DNA from 2 places in the Alkaliphilus metalliredigens QYMF genome. Region 2 is predicted to be linked to the other one. Evidence: riboswitches for the same ligand, from Rfam matches in the RefSeq annotation. Region 2 holds a riboswitch; the other holds the start of a gene.
What was found. Region 2 has a riboswitch for molybdenum cofactor ahead of moaA (GTP 3',8-cyclase MoaA). Riboswitches for the same ligand answer to the same signal wherever they lie in the genome.
Positions count from the first base shown of each region.

Region 1: another riboswitch for molybdenum cofactor. It lies ahead of AMET_RS15590 (molybdopterin molybdotransferase MoeA); the one in region 2 lies ahead of moaA (GTP 3',8-cyclase MoaA).

Region 1 is NC_009633.1:3,211,821-3,219,959, forward strand. Features, by position in the region: gene AMET_RS15570 (putative polysaccharide biosynthesis protein) at 1-138, shown strand, start outside; gene polX (DNA polymerase/3'-5' exonuclease PolX) at 160-1,887, opposite strand; gene AMET_RS15580 (MOSC domain-containing protein) at 2,001-2,444, opposite strand; gene AMET_RS15585 (molybdopterin biosynthesis protein) at 2,461-4,386, opposite strand; gene AMET_RS15590 (molybdopterin molybdotransferase MoeA) at 4,435-5,664, opposite strand; molybdenum cofactor riboswitch at 5,788-5,904, opposite strand; RNA gene ssrS (6S RNA) at 5,991-6,170, opposite strand; gene AMET_RS15595 (ATP-dependent metallopeptidase FtsH/Yme1/Tma family protein) at 6,336-8,108, opposite strand.
Region 2 is NC_009633.1:4,186,932-4,195,070, reverse strand. Features, by position in the region: gene nuoF (NADH-quinone oxidoreductase subunit NuoF) at 1-1,336, shown strand, start outside; gene fdhF (formate dehydrogenase subunit alpha) at 1,352-4,033, shown strand; gene AMET_RS20105 (ferritin-like domain-containing protein) at 4,162-4,659, opposite strand; molybdenum cofactor riboswitch at 4,827-4,947, shown strand; gene moaA (GTP 3',8-cyclase MoaA) at 5,058-6,020, shown strand; gene AMET_RS20095 (hypothetical protein) at 6,024-6,434, shown strand; gene AMET_RS20090 (extracellular solute-binding protein) at 6,528-7,883, shown strand; gene murB (UDP-N-acetylmuramate dehydrogenase) at 8,082-8,139, shown strand, end outside.

The sequences.
Region 1 (8,139 bases), 980 kb from region 2:
TTTGTTTATGGCTTCATGCATTCCAATACCTGGAGCACCCTATTGGCTTCCACCCTAGGAATCCTAAGCTATGCACTAGCCCTATTGGTTACCAAAACACTAGAAATTCGAACGTTAATGAACATATTTAGAGGATAAGCAACATCTTATCCTTTTATCCTAGGAGTGTGATCCTCTTTTAAAGTAATCCAACACAACCTCCACAGGTTTGGTATTGATGATGTCCTTAGGCTCTAGCCAGCCCTTTCTAGCAATACCAACCCCATACTGAACATCATCTATTCCACTTGTTCTGTGGGCATCAGGCTCAATCACTAACTTCACCCCTTGCTCTTTGGCGTAGCGACACATTCTCCAATCCAAATCCAAACGGTGTGGGTTGCTATTAATCTCGATGGCCACATCATTTACGGCACAGGCTTCAATGATTTTTTCTAGATTAACAGGATAGGACTTCCTTGATAAAAGCAATCGCCCCGTTGGATGCCCCAATATCCTCAGGTACTTGTTTTCTATGGCTTTGATAATTCGCTTGGTCATTATCTCTTCTTCCATATTAAATTGAGAGTGAACTGAACCAATCACATAATCAAAGGAAGCCAATACTTCATCTTCATAATCTAAGGATCCATCGGGGAGAATATCTGATTCAATCCCTTTCAATATGGTAATTTCAGGATATTCCTCTCTGAGGACTTCGATTTCTTGATGTTGTTTTTGTACCTGCTCTACCTTTAGTCCCTTGGCATAAAAGGCAGTTTGACTGTGATCTGATATGCCTATGTATTGGAATCCTTCTTTTATCGCTGCTTGTACAATCTCTTCAATAGAATTAACCCCATCACTATAGTGACTATGCACATGAAAGACACCCTTAATCTCTTTTCTTTCAACTAAATTGGGTATCCTTCCAGCCTCAGCTGCTTCGATTTCTCCCATCCCCTCCCTGAGTTCCGGCGGAATATATGAAAGCTTCAACACATCAAATAGCGCTTTTTCATCCTGAATTGGTAATCTCTCTTCCCCTTTAAACACACCGTACTCATTGACTTTTAGCCCCATAGTCTTAGCACGATGACGGAGGGCCGTATTGTGATCTTTACTTCCTGTAAAGTGATGCAGCGCACTGGCATATTCGCTTTCATCTACCACTCTTAAATCCACATTGATTCCCATATCTAATGACACACTGCTTTTTGTTTTTCCCTGGGCAATCACGTCTGTCACACCTGTCAAGGAAGTAAAAAATGCCATAATATCTTCACGATCCTGTTCCAAACAGCAACCAATGATATCAATGTCCTTTACAATTTCCTTTCGTCTACGAATGCTCCCGGCTAAACTGACCTTTATCATTCTAGAATGTTGCTGGAGTTCTCTAAGCAGCTGATTCCCTAGTGTTAGTGCAGTGGACACCAAATGTTGCCCCCGGTGTTTTTTTATGTGATCTATGCCAGATAAAATTTTATTTTGCGTCTTTTCTCCAAATCCCTTTAAATCAATTAATCTATTTTCCAAGCAAGCGTATTCTAGCTCTCCTAATGTTGTGATGGATCGTTTTTCATAAAGCTCCTTTACTTTTTTCGGGCCAATACCAGGGACTTTTAAAATTTCAAAGAGTCCTTCAGGCGTTTCATCTTTCAAGGCTTCATAGTATGCTAAGTGCCCCTCTTGAACTAGCTCAGTGATCTTTTCAGCTAAAGCTTTTCCGATTCCCTTTACCTTGTGAATTTCCCCGCTGTTGACTAGCTCTTCAATGTCTTCTTCTAACAATTCCAGCGCTCGAGCTCCATTATAATATGCTCTGACCTTAAAGGGGTTCTCTCCCTTCAGCTCTAAAAGCATCCCAATTTCCTCCAATATATTGGCAATCTCCTTTTTATCCATCTTTTCACTCCTTCACCCTTTGCTTCATTTTACCTGTTTCAACTATTATTGACGATTTCCTTCCTAAAAATCAGCACAATCAAAAAAAGCGTCGAAGACGCTCTTTTTATAGGTTATCTATCTTCTTCTATTATTTCGATTGTATCCCCTGGTAAAACAAGTCCACCCTGTATCACCCTTGTAAAAATCCCTTCTCGTGGCATGACACAATCCCCCACTGTGTGGAAAATAGCACAGCGTTGATGGCATTCCTTCCCTATTTGAGTCACCTCTTGAATGGTCACCCCTATCTTAAGCCTGGTACCAATGGGAAGCTCGTATAGGGTGATCCCTTCTGTTGTAATATTTTCAGCAAAATTCCCAGCTTCTAATTCTTCCATACCCAGGGCCTTAATCTTATCAATGCTTTCCTGACCCAATAAGCTTATTTGTCGATGCCAATCACCAGCATGGGCATCCCCTTCCAAACCAAAATTTTCGACGAAGGTCCCCTTTTCAATTTGTTCTTTTGGAATTCCCTTTTCTTTACTGATATTAATCGCCACTACCTTTGCCATAATGATTCCTCCTCAACTATATTTTGACTACGTTTCCAATTTCACTGGTATCATATCCACCTAAAGCGTTGACTTGAGCTAAAAACGTTTCTTTTTTTATGGTTTCGATTAAACTTTGTATCCTTTGATCTCCAAGCATCTCTGCGGGTAAGCAGAGGTCATAGTCCTCCCAGGCAATTGGGATAAAGTCCAATCCCATAGCTTTAGCTGCAGAATAAACTCCAAGTCCAGTATCGGCACTGCCACTGGCTACAGCCATGGCCACAGCCATATGAGTCGTCAATTCTCGATCATAACCAACAATGCCCTCAGGATCAACTTCTTCCTCTTTCAAGAAGTACTCTAATAGAATACGGGTTCCTGCTCCCCTCTGCCGATTAACAAAGCGGATGTCCTTACGAACCAAATCCTTTATCCGATTTATATTTTTAGGATTCCCCTTAGACACCATAAGTCCCTGACTTCGCTTAACAAATTTAATTATCATCATCTCATGAGAGCCAATATATCGCTTCACGTAGGCTTCATTATACTCCCCACTTTGTTCATCTAACAAATGTATTGGGGCCATATGGCATTCTTTTTTCTTTAGGGCCATGATACCACCCAAGCTTCCCACATGGGCTGAGGATAAAAATAAATCTGGTTGTGTTTGATGTAATTGGTTAGCTAATAAATCCATGACAACATCGTGACTTCCAATGGATACAATGGTCTGCTTAATTTCCTCTATGGGTTTTAGTAGTTGAATATCCACCTCACTCCCCGCCTCATACCCTTCTCTTCTTTGGGGCACGATTAAGATGCCGTCAGCCTTGACTAAGGACATAGTCGCGCCGGCACCTCTATCTAATGGTGTGGCAATCATTTTCTGTCCCACAAGCCCCAACTTCATTCGTATAAACTCTTCATGCTTTAATGAAGAAACAACACGTCTAGATAAAATAGCCTTTGTCATGGATTTTTGTTGTGGAATCTGGCGATGATAGACATCTAGAAGTGGCTTGACAAAAAACTCAAATACAAAATATGCCGACACCGGATATCCTGGAATTCCTATAACCGGTTTATTGTCTACAATGGCTAAAATCACAGGCTTTCCAGGCTTAATAGCAACACCATGGGCAATGACCACTCCCATCTCCCTCAATACATTAACAGTATAATCCTTTGAGCCCGCTGATGAACCTGCATTGATTAAAACACAATCGTTTTCTTTTAATGCCTTTTTAATACTCTCTTTCAAGATATCAGGATCATCAGGAGTAATTCCATACAAGTTAGCCACTCCATGACCCTCTTCAACAAAAGCCTTAAACATCGTCCCATTGGATTCAATGATTTTCCCTACCATTAGTTCATCATTTACAGAAACAATTTCTGATCCAGTTGGAATGATTCCCACACTGGGTTTAGGATAAACCGACAAGACCTGCATGTGTCCAGCCATCAATGCCCCCATATCCATAGGTCTAATTTTATGATTGGCTGGTATAATCAATTCTCCTTCAATAATATCCTCCCCGATGGGACGTATATGCTGCCAAGGCTTAGCTGCTTCATGAATTTCAATTGTATTCTGATCTATTTCCACAATATCTTCAATCATGATGACCCCATCATAGGGTTCTTGAATCACACCGCCGGTATTGATATATATAAAATCCCTCGGGGATATTAACCGTATCGGCTCTTTTTCAGAGACACCGTAGGTTCTACTGCAGATGATCGCCACGCCATCCATGGCAGCAGCGTTATAGTTTGGAGAAGACTTTTTAGCAAAAATAGGATCTGTTGTAATCCGATTTAAACTCTCTTCTACAGAAATCTCCTCTTTTTTTTCAGGGATTCCTCCGTGCTCTTCAATGGCTTTTAAATACATCCCTCGGACCTCTTCCAAAGGAATACTAGTCAAATATAAACTTCTTTCTTTCTTTTCCATTCAATTGCCCCCCCAATTGCTTTAGTAAATTACATCTTTTGATAATAGCTAAAATAAATACACCTTAACAGCATCACCTAGGCTCACACCTTCCTGATTTAAAGCAAGGCAGATGTATCCATGGGCCTTTGTCATTGTGGTCAGCATGCCAGATTTTCCATGGACAGGATACACTCTTTTCTCCCCATTTTCCTCCTGTATGACTACCATGACATAATGCTCTCTCCCTGGAGCCGAGGGAATGTTGACTGCAACCGATCCTTCAATATAAGGCATATGCACTTTTAAGCCATAAAGGAAGTGGATGAATGGTCGCACTAAGGTTTGATAGACCACCATGGCCGATACAGGTTGCCCTGGCAAGCCAAAAATCGCTTTATCTGATATCTTTCCCCCAATTGTGGGTTTACCAGGCTTCACTGCGATTCCATGGAATAACACACCGGGATTTCCCAAGGCATCAATCACATCTTTTGTCACATCCTTAGTCCCCATAGAGCTCCCTCCAGAAATTAAGATCACATCACTTTTTTGCATCAATTCTTGAACTTTATTCTTTAATGTTTCTATCTCATCTTTAACAACGGCAGTGGCCACAATTTCGCAACCATCTTCCATAGCCGCTATTCCTAAGCTATAAGTATTCATATCCTTTATTTGCCCCAATTTCAATTCTTCTTCTGGTCCAATAATTTCATCCCCAGTAGAGATGACACTCACTCTAATCGGTTGATAAACATCAATTTCCGTAAATCCAATACCAGAGAGCACCCCTATATCCTGAGGCCGAAGACGATGTCCCTTTTTAAAGATTAGTTCGCCCTTCGACAGATCATCTCCCTTTTTCAGTAGATTTTCTCTAGGTGCAACAGAACTTTGAATGCCCACTGTTTTCTCATCTAAAGCCTCTGTATACTCTACCATGACAACTGCATCACAGCCTTCAGGAATCATTCCCCCAGTAGGCACATAGCAACTTTGCCCTCTTTGTAAATGCAATGAGGTCCCTTGACCCATTTCGACCTCTCCAATCATGTCTAGAAAGCTCGGTAAAGATTCACTGGCCCCAAAGGTATCTCTAGCCACAACAGCATACCCATCAACAGTAGAGCGGTCAAATCCCGGCACATCGATAGGTGCTGTGATGTCCGTAGCAAGGACCCTCCCCCCCCCTTTAAATAACGGTACCTTTTCACTATCCAAGGATGTTTCTTTGAAATTTTCAATGACAATCTGTTTTGCCTCTTCTAGTGTTACAGTATCTAATAACTCAATCATTTGAATATCCCCCCCGTCAAATTCGTCTGACGCTATGGCGTCGACTCATATCCCACTTAAATACAAAAAAGCTAATCCAAAAGGATTAGCTTTAACACAAATATGAATTCGTTAGTTAGAATTCTTATGTAAAGCAAATTTCCTTTTCAAGTTCGGGAGGCAAGAGAATTTCTTCATTTACCCAGAGGTAAGTCATCGTAGCATCGCCTTAGATAATCTCACTCGGAAATTCGTAACATTCTATTAAATTCATTATTATCGTACCACATTTGGTCAGAAAATTCAATTTTTATTAAGACAACAAAAACCTCCTATAAATAGGAGGTTTTTAATCCAAGATGCCGTCAGATGCAAAATTCACACCCGCACCTCACTCTAGGTGGGTGACTTGCCTTACTCTTCCTAAGTCCACTCGACGGTGGCATGTAGTCCAAGTAAAAACTTAGTCTCCCGGATGTTTACTGTCGGTTGAATTTTACGATTCAAAACGTACATCTCAGAATGTCTTTAACTTATTATACACCAAAACAAAGAAAATATAAAATGAACTTTTTGCCTTTTAAGGCTGATTTTCCTTCAAAACATTCCTTGCTTTCTAGCTTCCACGGAATCCCTGCATTATAAGACTTTTTTTACTTATAGGATCAAAATTTTATCTTCGAGTTCATTCATTACATAGATTGAAATCCACTGAAAATCTCATTGATTTCATCTTCTTTTAATGTTTCCTTTATTAATAGGTCCTCCGCCACAGCCTCAACAATGTTAAGGCTCTTCTCTAGGAGCACCTTTGTTTCATCGTATAAACGCTTCATATTTAACTTTGTTAGTTCCATTACTCGTTGGTCACAAGCACCTTGTCGACCAAATAAAACATCATAATTAATCATACCTACTTCATCATTCATCCCAAATTGTTTGATCATTGCACCTAGAATTTCTGTTGCCTTTTGAATGTCATTACTGGCTCCTGTTGTGACAAAATCTGGTCCAAAAACAATTTCTTCTATGATTCTTCCTGATAAAGCAACTTTAATACTATTTACCATACTATTTTTAGTATGATACATTTGATCTGGAGGAATATTCATACTAAATCCACCAGCTCCTTTGGTGCTTGGTATAATCGTTACCTTTGTCACTTTATTTTGGGGACACAATAGCTTTGTGGCAACAGCGTGACCTGCTTCGTGATATGCAGTAATCTTTCTATCAATTGGCTGAATATTACTTCGATCCTTCTTCTCTTCTCCAGCTACCACTGTGTAAAAAGCCTTATCTATATGTCCTTCCGTAATAAAGTCTGCTTCTTCTCTTGCTGCATAAATAGCTGCTTCATTCATTAAATTTTCAAGTTTGGCACCACTGAAATAAACAGTTTGTTGTGCAATTCCTCGTAAGCACACCTTTGGATCTATAGGTCTATTTTGAGTATATAATTGTAGAATATCCTGTCTTGCTTTCAGATCAGGTAGTCCTATCTCAATTTGACGATCAAATCGTCCAGGTCTTAGTAGTGCATCATCAAGTATATCCAGACGGTTAGTTGCCGCCATTACGATGATTCCTTCGCTACCTTTAAATCCAGACATCTCAGTTAATAATGCATTTAGTGTCCTGTCGGATTCATCGCTACCACCTAAACCTCCACGATCTCTTTTCTTTCCAATGGCGTCAATTTCATCAATGAAAATGACACATTTTCCTTTGTCTTTTGCCTTTTTAAATAAGTTACGGATTCTACCAGCACCTAATCCTGCATATACCTGTACAAAATCCGAACCGGAAACAGCTAAAAATTCAACTCCCGCCTCACTGGCCAGAGCCCTTGCTAATAGCGTTTTTCCCGTTCCTGGAGATCCATATAAGATAACCCCTTTAGGCATTTTTGCACCATAACGGCTATACTTCTCTGGATTCTTCAAGAAGTCTACAAGCTCCATGGCATTTTCCTTCGCCTCTTGATTCCCTGCAATATCTGCAAATCGAATCGATGAGTCTTTTTGAGTAGAAAACTCAACATCAGACATCTTGTCGTATTCCTTAGAGGTTTGTGTCGCATTTTTCTTAGATAAAAAGATGGCGACCCCAATAAATCCACCTATCAAAACAACAAATGTAATTACTTGAACAACAGAATATTGGTCTGTTGTTTCTCTGACCTGTATTCCATGTAATAACAAATTTTCTTTCAAACTGTCAGTTCTTGGATGGTCTGTTATAAACTGTTTTCCATCCTCAAAGACTCCTGTCAATTTAGGACCTTCCGATAGATTGACGGTTCTAATTTCTCCTGCCTCTGTACTTTCTAAGAAAGCAGTATAACTAATCTCCAGTTTATCCTCATTAAAATATTGAGTATAAACGGCATAACCAATTGCACTCACAACAACAATAGCAATACCAAGTACTATAATCAATTGTTTTTTAGTTAGTTTTAACATAAAAAAACCCCCTTTCAAAAGTTAGTTAAAA
Region 2 (8,139 bases):
AGTCGTTGACATCATGAAAAGATCTGGCTTAAGAGGCCGAGGTGGTGGTGGATTCCCTGCGGGGCTGAAATGGGAATTTACAGCAAAGGCTGAGGGCGATGAAAAATATGTAGCCTGTAATGCCGATGAAGGAGATCCAGGAGCCTTTATGGATCGCTCTGTCTTAGAGGGAGACCCTCATGTTGTGATAGAAGCCATGGCCATAGCGGCATATGCCGCAGGAGCCAATAGAGGATATGTGTATATTCGAGCAGAGTATCCGATTGCTGTTGAACGCCTTGAAATTGCCATTGGGCAGGCGCGGGAAAACGGTTTGCTAGGGAAGGACATTTTTGGAACAGGATTTGATTTCGAATTGGAGATTCGACTGGGAGCTGGAGCCTTCGTTTGTGGAGAGGAAACCGCCTTAATCAACTCTATCGAAGGAAAACGTGGAATGCCAAGACCAAGACCACCATTTCCTGCCCAAAAGGGAATTTGGAATAAACCGACGTTACTCAATAACGTAGAAACCTATGCAAATGTACCACGAATTATTTTAAATGGAGCAGAATGGTTTGCCAGCATTGGAACAGAGAAATCAAAAGGAACAAAGGTATTCGCTCTAGGAGGAAAAATCAATAATACTGGACTTGTTGAGATTGCAATGGGTACGACCCTCAAGGAAGTGATTTATGATATTGGTGGTGGGATTCCTGATGGAAAGGCATTCAAGGCCGTACAAACCGGTGGTCCATCTGGAGGCTGTATTACAGCGGAGCATCTTGATACACCCATTGACTATGATAACTTAATTGAACTAGGATCCATGATGGGATCCGGTGGAATGATTGTCATGGATGAAGATAACTGTATGGTAGATATTGCAAGATTTTTCTTAGACTTTACTGTTGAAGAATCCTGTGGTAAATGTACGCCATGTCGTGAAGGAACAAAAAGAATGTTAGAGTTATTAGATATTATCTCAGAGGGCAAGGGGACCGTTGCGGATCTTGATAAACTAGAGAGTCTTGCCAAGACCATCAAATCATCTTCATTATGTGGCCTTGGACAAACGGCACCAAACCCGGTATTATCAACACTCAAGTACTTTAGAGATGAATATGATGCACATGTTCATGACAAAAGTTGTCCAGCAGGCGTGTGTAAAGCCTTAGCTAAATATCTAGTAGTGAGTGAATTATGTAAAAAGTGTGGCATTTGTGCTAAAAAGTGTCCAGTAGATTGTATTAGTGGCGTAAAGGGTAAAGAAGTTTATTTAATTGATCAAGAAAAATGTATTAAATGTGGTGCATGTTTAGAAGCTTGTCCATTTAAAGCGATTGTGAAGAAGTAAGAAGGGGGCGAAAAAATGATTGCATTGACTATTGATGGTATGAAAGTCCAAGTTGAAGCTGGGACAACAATATTAGAAGCAGCTAGTCAACTAGGCGTAGAAATACCAACTTTTTGCCATGATCCAAGACTAAAGCCTCATGGGTCCTGTAGAATATGTGTTGTTGAAATAAAAGGAGGTAGAAATCTACCTACTGCATGTTGTACGCCTGTTGGTGAAGGTATGGAAGTGTGGACGGAAAGTGATGATGTAATAGAAGCAAGACGAGAAATATTAGATTTAATGCTGGCCAATCATCCATTGGACTGTTTGACCTGTGACAAGGCTGGAAGATGTACATTACAGGACTTGTGTTACAAGTATGATATAAAAGAGTCCAGTTATGGTGGAGCGAAAAAAGAATACGAAACAGATGAATCCAACCCATTCTACTATAGTGACCAAGAGAAATGTATTCTTTGTGGTAAATGCGTATATGTCTGTTCTCAGCTTCAGGGGACCGATGCCATCGGTTTTGCTGAAAGAGGATTTGATACTCATATAGCCACACCATTTGATAAAGGACTAGAGCATTCCACTTGTGTTTCTTGTGGAAACTGTGTATCTGTCTGTCCCGTAGGCGCATTAATGCCTAAGAGCAAGGAAAAGTTTAGATATTGGGAGACAAAGTCCACTAGAACAACTTGTGCCTATTGCGGTGTAGGATGTCAAATGGACCTTCTGGTTAAGGATAATAAAGTTGTGGAAGTAGATCCAGCAATGGGGCCATCTAATGAAGGATTACTTTGTGTAAAAGGAAAGTTTGCCTTCAATTTTATCAATCACCCGGATCGACTAAAAAAGCCATTGGTCAAAAAGGATGGAAAACTAGTAGAGACCAGCTGGGAAGAAGCCTACCAAGTTATTGTTGATAAAGTAAAACACACTAAAGAGAACTTTGGACCAGATACAATTGCAGGCTTTTCATCGGCTCGTTCATTGACAGAAGAAAATTATTTAATGCAAAAAATGATGAGAGCAGTGATTGGCACAAACAATGTTGATCATTGTGCACGACTCTGACATTCCTCTACAGTTGCAGGTCTTGCAACTACATTAGGAAGCGGTGCCATGACAAACAGTGTTGCTGAAGTAAAGCAAGCTGATGTCATTTTTATAACGGGTTCCAATACAACAGAGAGTCATCCTGTTATTGGAGCACAAGTACGTCAGGCAGTGAAAAATGGAACGAAACTCATTGTAGCTGATCCGAGAGAAATTGATCTAGCTCAAGATGCTGATGTATTCTTAAAGATTAAGCCAGGAACCAGTATTGCCCTATCTAATGCAATGCTTAATGTAATTTTTGAAGAGGGCTTAGAAGATAAAACCTATATAGAAGAGAATACAGAAGGAATTGAAGAACTAAAGAAAGTTGTACAAAAATATACCCCAGAGATGGCTGGAGAGATTTGTGGTGTTAAGCCAGAGGATATCCGTGCAGCAGCACGTCTATATGGTCAAGGCGTTAGAGGAAGTATTCTTTACTGTATGGGAATCACCCAGCATCACAATGGAACTGAAAGTGTCATGAGTTTATCTAACTTAGCATTAGCCACAGGTAACTTAGGAAAAGAAGGAACTGGCATCAACCCACTAAGAGGGCAAAATAATGTACAGGGAGCCTGTGACATGGGTGCATTACCAAATGTAATGCCTGGATACCAGCAGGTAACAAATGCAGAAGTGATTAACAAGTTTGAGAAGGCTTGGAATACAAAGCTTTCTAATAATGTTGGATTAACCATTCCAGAAGTAATGCATAAAGCAGCCCATGGTGATGTGAAAATGATCTATATCTTTGGTGAAAATCCGATGGTCTCTGATCCAGATACTCATCATGTTGAAGAAGCCTTAAAGAATAGCTTTGTTGTTGTACAAGATTTATTCTTAACAGAAACAGCAGAACTAGCAGATGTGGTGTTACCCGCAGCTTCCTTTGCAGAGAAGGATGGTACCTTTGTGAACACAGAAAGAAGGGTACAACGAGTCAGAAAAGCTGTGAATTCTCAAGGAGAAGCCAAGGCTGATTGGATGATTTTCATGGAATTGATGAATCACCTAGGATACGACAAGCAGTACAAAAACGTTGAAGAGATCTTTGAGGAAATTCGACAAGTGACACCGCAGTATGCAGGAATCAGCTATGATAGAATTGAGGATATTGGAATTCAATGGCCATGTCCTACTGAAGATCATCCAGGAACAAAGTTTCTCCATACAGGAAAGCCTGCCAGAGGAGCTGGATTGTTCATGGCAGTGGAACATGTGGAGTCAAGTGAACTAGGTAATGAGGAATATCCACTCATCTTAACAACCGGTCGAATTCTATATCAATATCATACCAGAACAATGACAGGAAAGACCGAGGGAATTAATCAAATGGCACCAGAGAGTTATATTGAAATGCATCCAAATCTAGCCGTGTCTCTAGGGATAACGAATGGAGAAACTGTTAAGGTGAAATCTCCTAGGGGTGAAGTGCGAACAAAGGCAAAAGTCACAAAAATTGTTGATGAAAATGTTGTGTTCATGCCATTCCATTACTTTGAAGGAGCAGCTAATGTATTAACTAATGGAACAGACTTGGATAAATACTGTAAAATTCCAGGGCTTAAGGTGACAGGTGTTAAAGTTGTAAAAATAATAGCAAGATAAAAAAAGATGGCCTACACTAGGCCATCTTTTTTATTGGACATAAACTAGTAAAAGGAGTCACAAGCGACTCCTTTTACTAGTTTAAATTTAAGTGAGATATGAGTCGATGCCAGAGCATCAGACGAGTGCTATCCCCCCCAAGGTTGATACATATATTCTTTCATATGACGATCATATTCTTCTTTAAAAAAACGTTCATGACCTTCTTCCCATGTGGCTAGGGTAGTGAAGAGTTTTTTTACTTTAGGTTCTTCAGCCTTTAAGGCAGCATCATGATAAAACTCTGCAAAATCTTTTTCCATTAAGTAAGCACTTCTTAAGACAGTTAAATCTGGTACCATAGATTCACTTAATGTGTGTTCTAACATTTCCTTAGTGGCCCGTTCTTCAAAGATATTATTTTCACGGTTAATATCCATTTCTACTTCCTTGACTTCATTGTTACTCACCATATGGTTAACCTGATCTTCTAGGAAGTGATAATGATCTAGCTCAACTTCTGCAAGTTTTTCAAACATTTCTTTAGCACTAGGTAAGGTCATTTTTTGAGCATTTTCTTTGAAAAATTGATGGCCCTGCTTTTCCATTTCCATAGCATACTTAAGAACGTTAATATACTTTTTCAAGGTATCCTCTCCTTTGATAAAATATTATCAATTAAATTATAGCACAATGAAACTAAAAAAAATACACAAGATAGGGACTTTATTGAAAGGGAAGTACAATAATTATCCATAGCTAGTTTCAATTTGTAAAAAAGTCTGATATAATAAAATGAGTTACCAGACAATTCAATAAAATTTATTTCCGAGTTACTTTTCCTAAGGGCAAACTGTCTAAGGTTAGTGGCCGATAGGTACCTAGAGAAATTTTTGTGCCTCCCAACATTGGAAAGGAAATATACTAGCTATTTAAGCTAGTCCTTTCGAGGACTAGTTTTTGTTTTATATATTCATATTTATCCGAAAAAAAGTTAATCCAAACACCAGCACATCATTAAGTAGATGATTAAGGGGGAAAATACATGAAAGACACATTCCAAAGAAGCATTAACTACATGAGGATTTCTATCACGGATCTATGTAATTTGCGTTGTCAATATTGTATGCCTGAAAAGGGAATCTATAAAAAAACACATCAAGATATATTAACCTTGGAAGAAATCGAACAAATCGTCAGAATAGGTGCGGAAAATGGTATTAATAAAGTACGAATTACTGGTGGAGAACCTCTAGTTAGAAAAGGGGTCATCGGATTAATTAAAAATATTTCAAATATACCTGGAATTCAAGATATTGCATTGACCACCAATGGGCTCCTCATTAAAAAATATGGAGAAGCATTAAAAGATGCGGGGCTAAAAAGAATTAATATTAGCATTGACTCTCTAAGACCTGACAGATATAAAGAAATCACCAGGGGCGGCGATTTAAGCCAAGTGTTGGAAGGGATACAGGAAGCCCTGCGCTTAGGGATGACTCCTGTGAAGTTGAATGTTGTTGTGATCGGAGGATATAATGAGGATGAAATAGAGGATTTTGCTAATTTAACAGTAGATGATCCTATTGATGTTCGATTTATTGAGTTGATGCCTATTGGGGAAGCAAGTGGTTGGGCAAAAGACCGTTTTCTATCCAATGAGGAAGTGAAAAGTAAAATTGAAGGATTGGTTCCTATTATAACAGATGCCACTAGCCCAGCTAGACTCTATAGACTGCCGGGGGCAAAAGGAAGGGTTGGCTTTATTAATCCTATTAGTAGCCATTTTTGTGAGAGCTGTAATCGTATTCGAGTCACAAGTGATGGGAAACTGAAGCCATGTCTTCACAGTAACCACGAAATTGATTTATTAAGGGTGGCTAGGGAAAATCCTGAACAGATTGGAGCAGTGTTATCTAACGGGATTCAATTAAAGCCTGAAAAACATTACCTATATACCAACAAGCATGAAATGAGTGCAAGAAGCATGTCTGAAATTGGGGGCTAATGGATGCAAAGGATCCAAGGAATTTATGATAAGGACCAAGGGGGAAACTGGCATCAATGTGAAAGTATTTTGGTAGAAGTAAAGAATCAAGAAGAACGCCAATTGAGTTTTATCACCTCCAAGGGATTAAAAGAATTAGTTGAAACTACTGGAAAGGGATTTTGTCATAATCGGTTTCAAGCTAACTTTATAGTGGAAGGCTTATCCTTGAAAGTGCTGAATAAAGTGGATTTATATGAGATGGGGCAAGCTGTCATCAGAATAACAGAAATAGGGAAACACTGTCACCCAAATTGTCCCCTGATCTCAAAGTCTAGAAAATGCCATATTCAAGAACATATCTTTTTTGCAAAGACGATCAAAACAGGAGATGTACAAATAGGAAATTCGTTGAAAATCCAATCAAGGGCCTAGAATAGTCTAGGCCCTTGAGTCATTTTTGCATATATACATTCCCTATGAATAATCAAATCTAAAGATGAATAAATTGGAGTAGGGGGAATGTATATGGCCAAGAGAAAACTTAAAAATGGTATCACCCTTTTTCTGTGTATCATATTTGTTTTATTTATGATAATAGGACCCTTTTACTTATTGTTTCATCGTCCTAATGAAATGAACTACAATAAAGTAAAAGATAAGCCGGAGTGGACTGGCGTCATTACATTCTGGGACTACCCACGATTAGATCAAAGTACGGGCACAAACTTCAGGTGGATTTATGATAAAATTCGGGCATTTGAAAAGGCTTATCCCGGTGTATACATTCAATTTAAGCCCTTGACCTGGGAAAGAGGACCCATACAAGTAGAGTCAGCTGCCAAACTAGGACAGCTACCTGATATCATACCCATTGGCAGCGACTATAGCTTGCTCCATAAAGGCTTATTGGAGCCTCTAGACCCATTTTTATCTGTTACTGAAATACAGGACTTCCGTGAAAATGCCCTGGAGGCTGTGACTTATGACGGCCGTATATGGGCAATGCCCTGGATGATGACCACTTACACCATGGCATTAAATTTGGATATTTTTCAAGATAGGGGAGTGGAGCCTCCTATGGATGGCTTGTGGCATTACGATGAATTTATTGAAAAAATGAAAGTTTTGACATTTGCTAGCGAAGAGGATGGAAAAATCGATCATTATGGCTTGGGAGGATTTATTCAACCGGGATATTATAACCTATGGGGAATTTTACTGAGTGACGGAGGCGAAATCGTTGATGAAGGGTTACATTATGTATTTAATGACCATCGAGCTCAAAAGGGGATAGAAAAACTAATCAATTTGAAAAATGAGTATGCTGTGATGCCAGAAGACTTTGGAGAAAACAATGCCAATGACGCATGGACACACTTTTATCAGGAACAAAAAACAGCTGTCTATCCTACAGGCACTTGGTCATTAAATGTTCTGAAACAGATGAAACAGGAGGGGACTGGATTTAATTATTCTATTGCACATTTTCCAATAGGAGAAAAGGGAGCCCCCATTACAATGAGTAACATGGTAGGATCCTATGGGATGACAAAACAGCAGGATCCTTTGAAATTAGAAATGGGTGTGACTTTTTTAAAATTTTTATCAGAAGAAAAGCATCAACAGGAGTTGACGCGATTAGGTGTATTCCCAGTTAAAAAATCCGTAGGAAATATATACGAAGCAGATCCTTTAATGACGATGATTTATGAGACCCTCACTTATACAGAAATACCGCCGCCTCATCCATATTGGAAGGAAATTGATGAGATTATTCAAAATGAAATTAGACAAGGGGTATTGGAGAAAAAAACACCACAACAAGTTTTACAGGATGCTGAAGAGAAGGTAAATGTGCTGATAAAAAGCAAACAGCAATGATCTATTGTCCAGAATAATTGACCCAATGAAAAAAAAAAGTTATACTAAAATGAGAAAAAGCAAGTAAGTGAAGACAATAAAGTGCAGTGGTTCCTTTGATTAAGAGAAGCATTAATTGATAGCAGTAAGGAAAGAATGATAAATGAATAAAACGAGCTTGATTTATTGGAAGCTGAATGAGATATAGGAGTGAATGAAATGGACAAGGAAAATTTATATCAAGAATTTGTTGCATTAATGGGAGAAGAGCATGTAT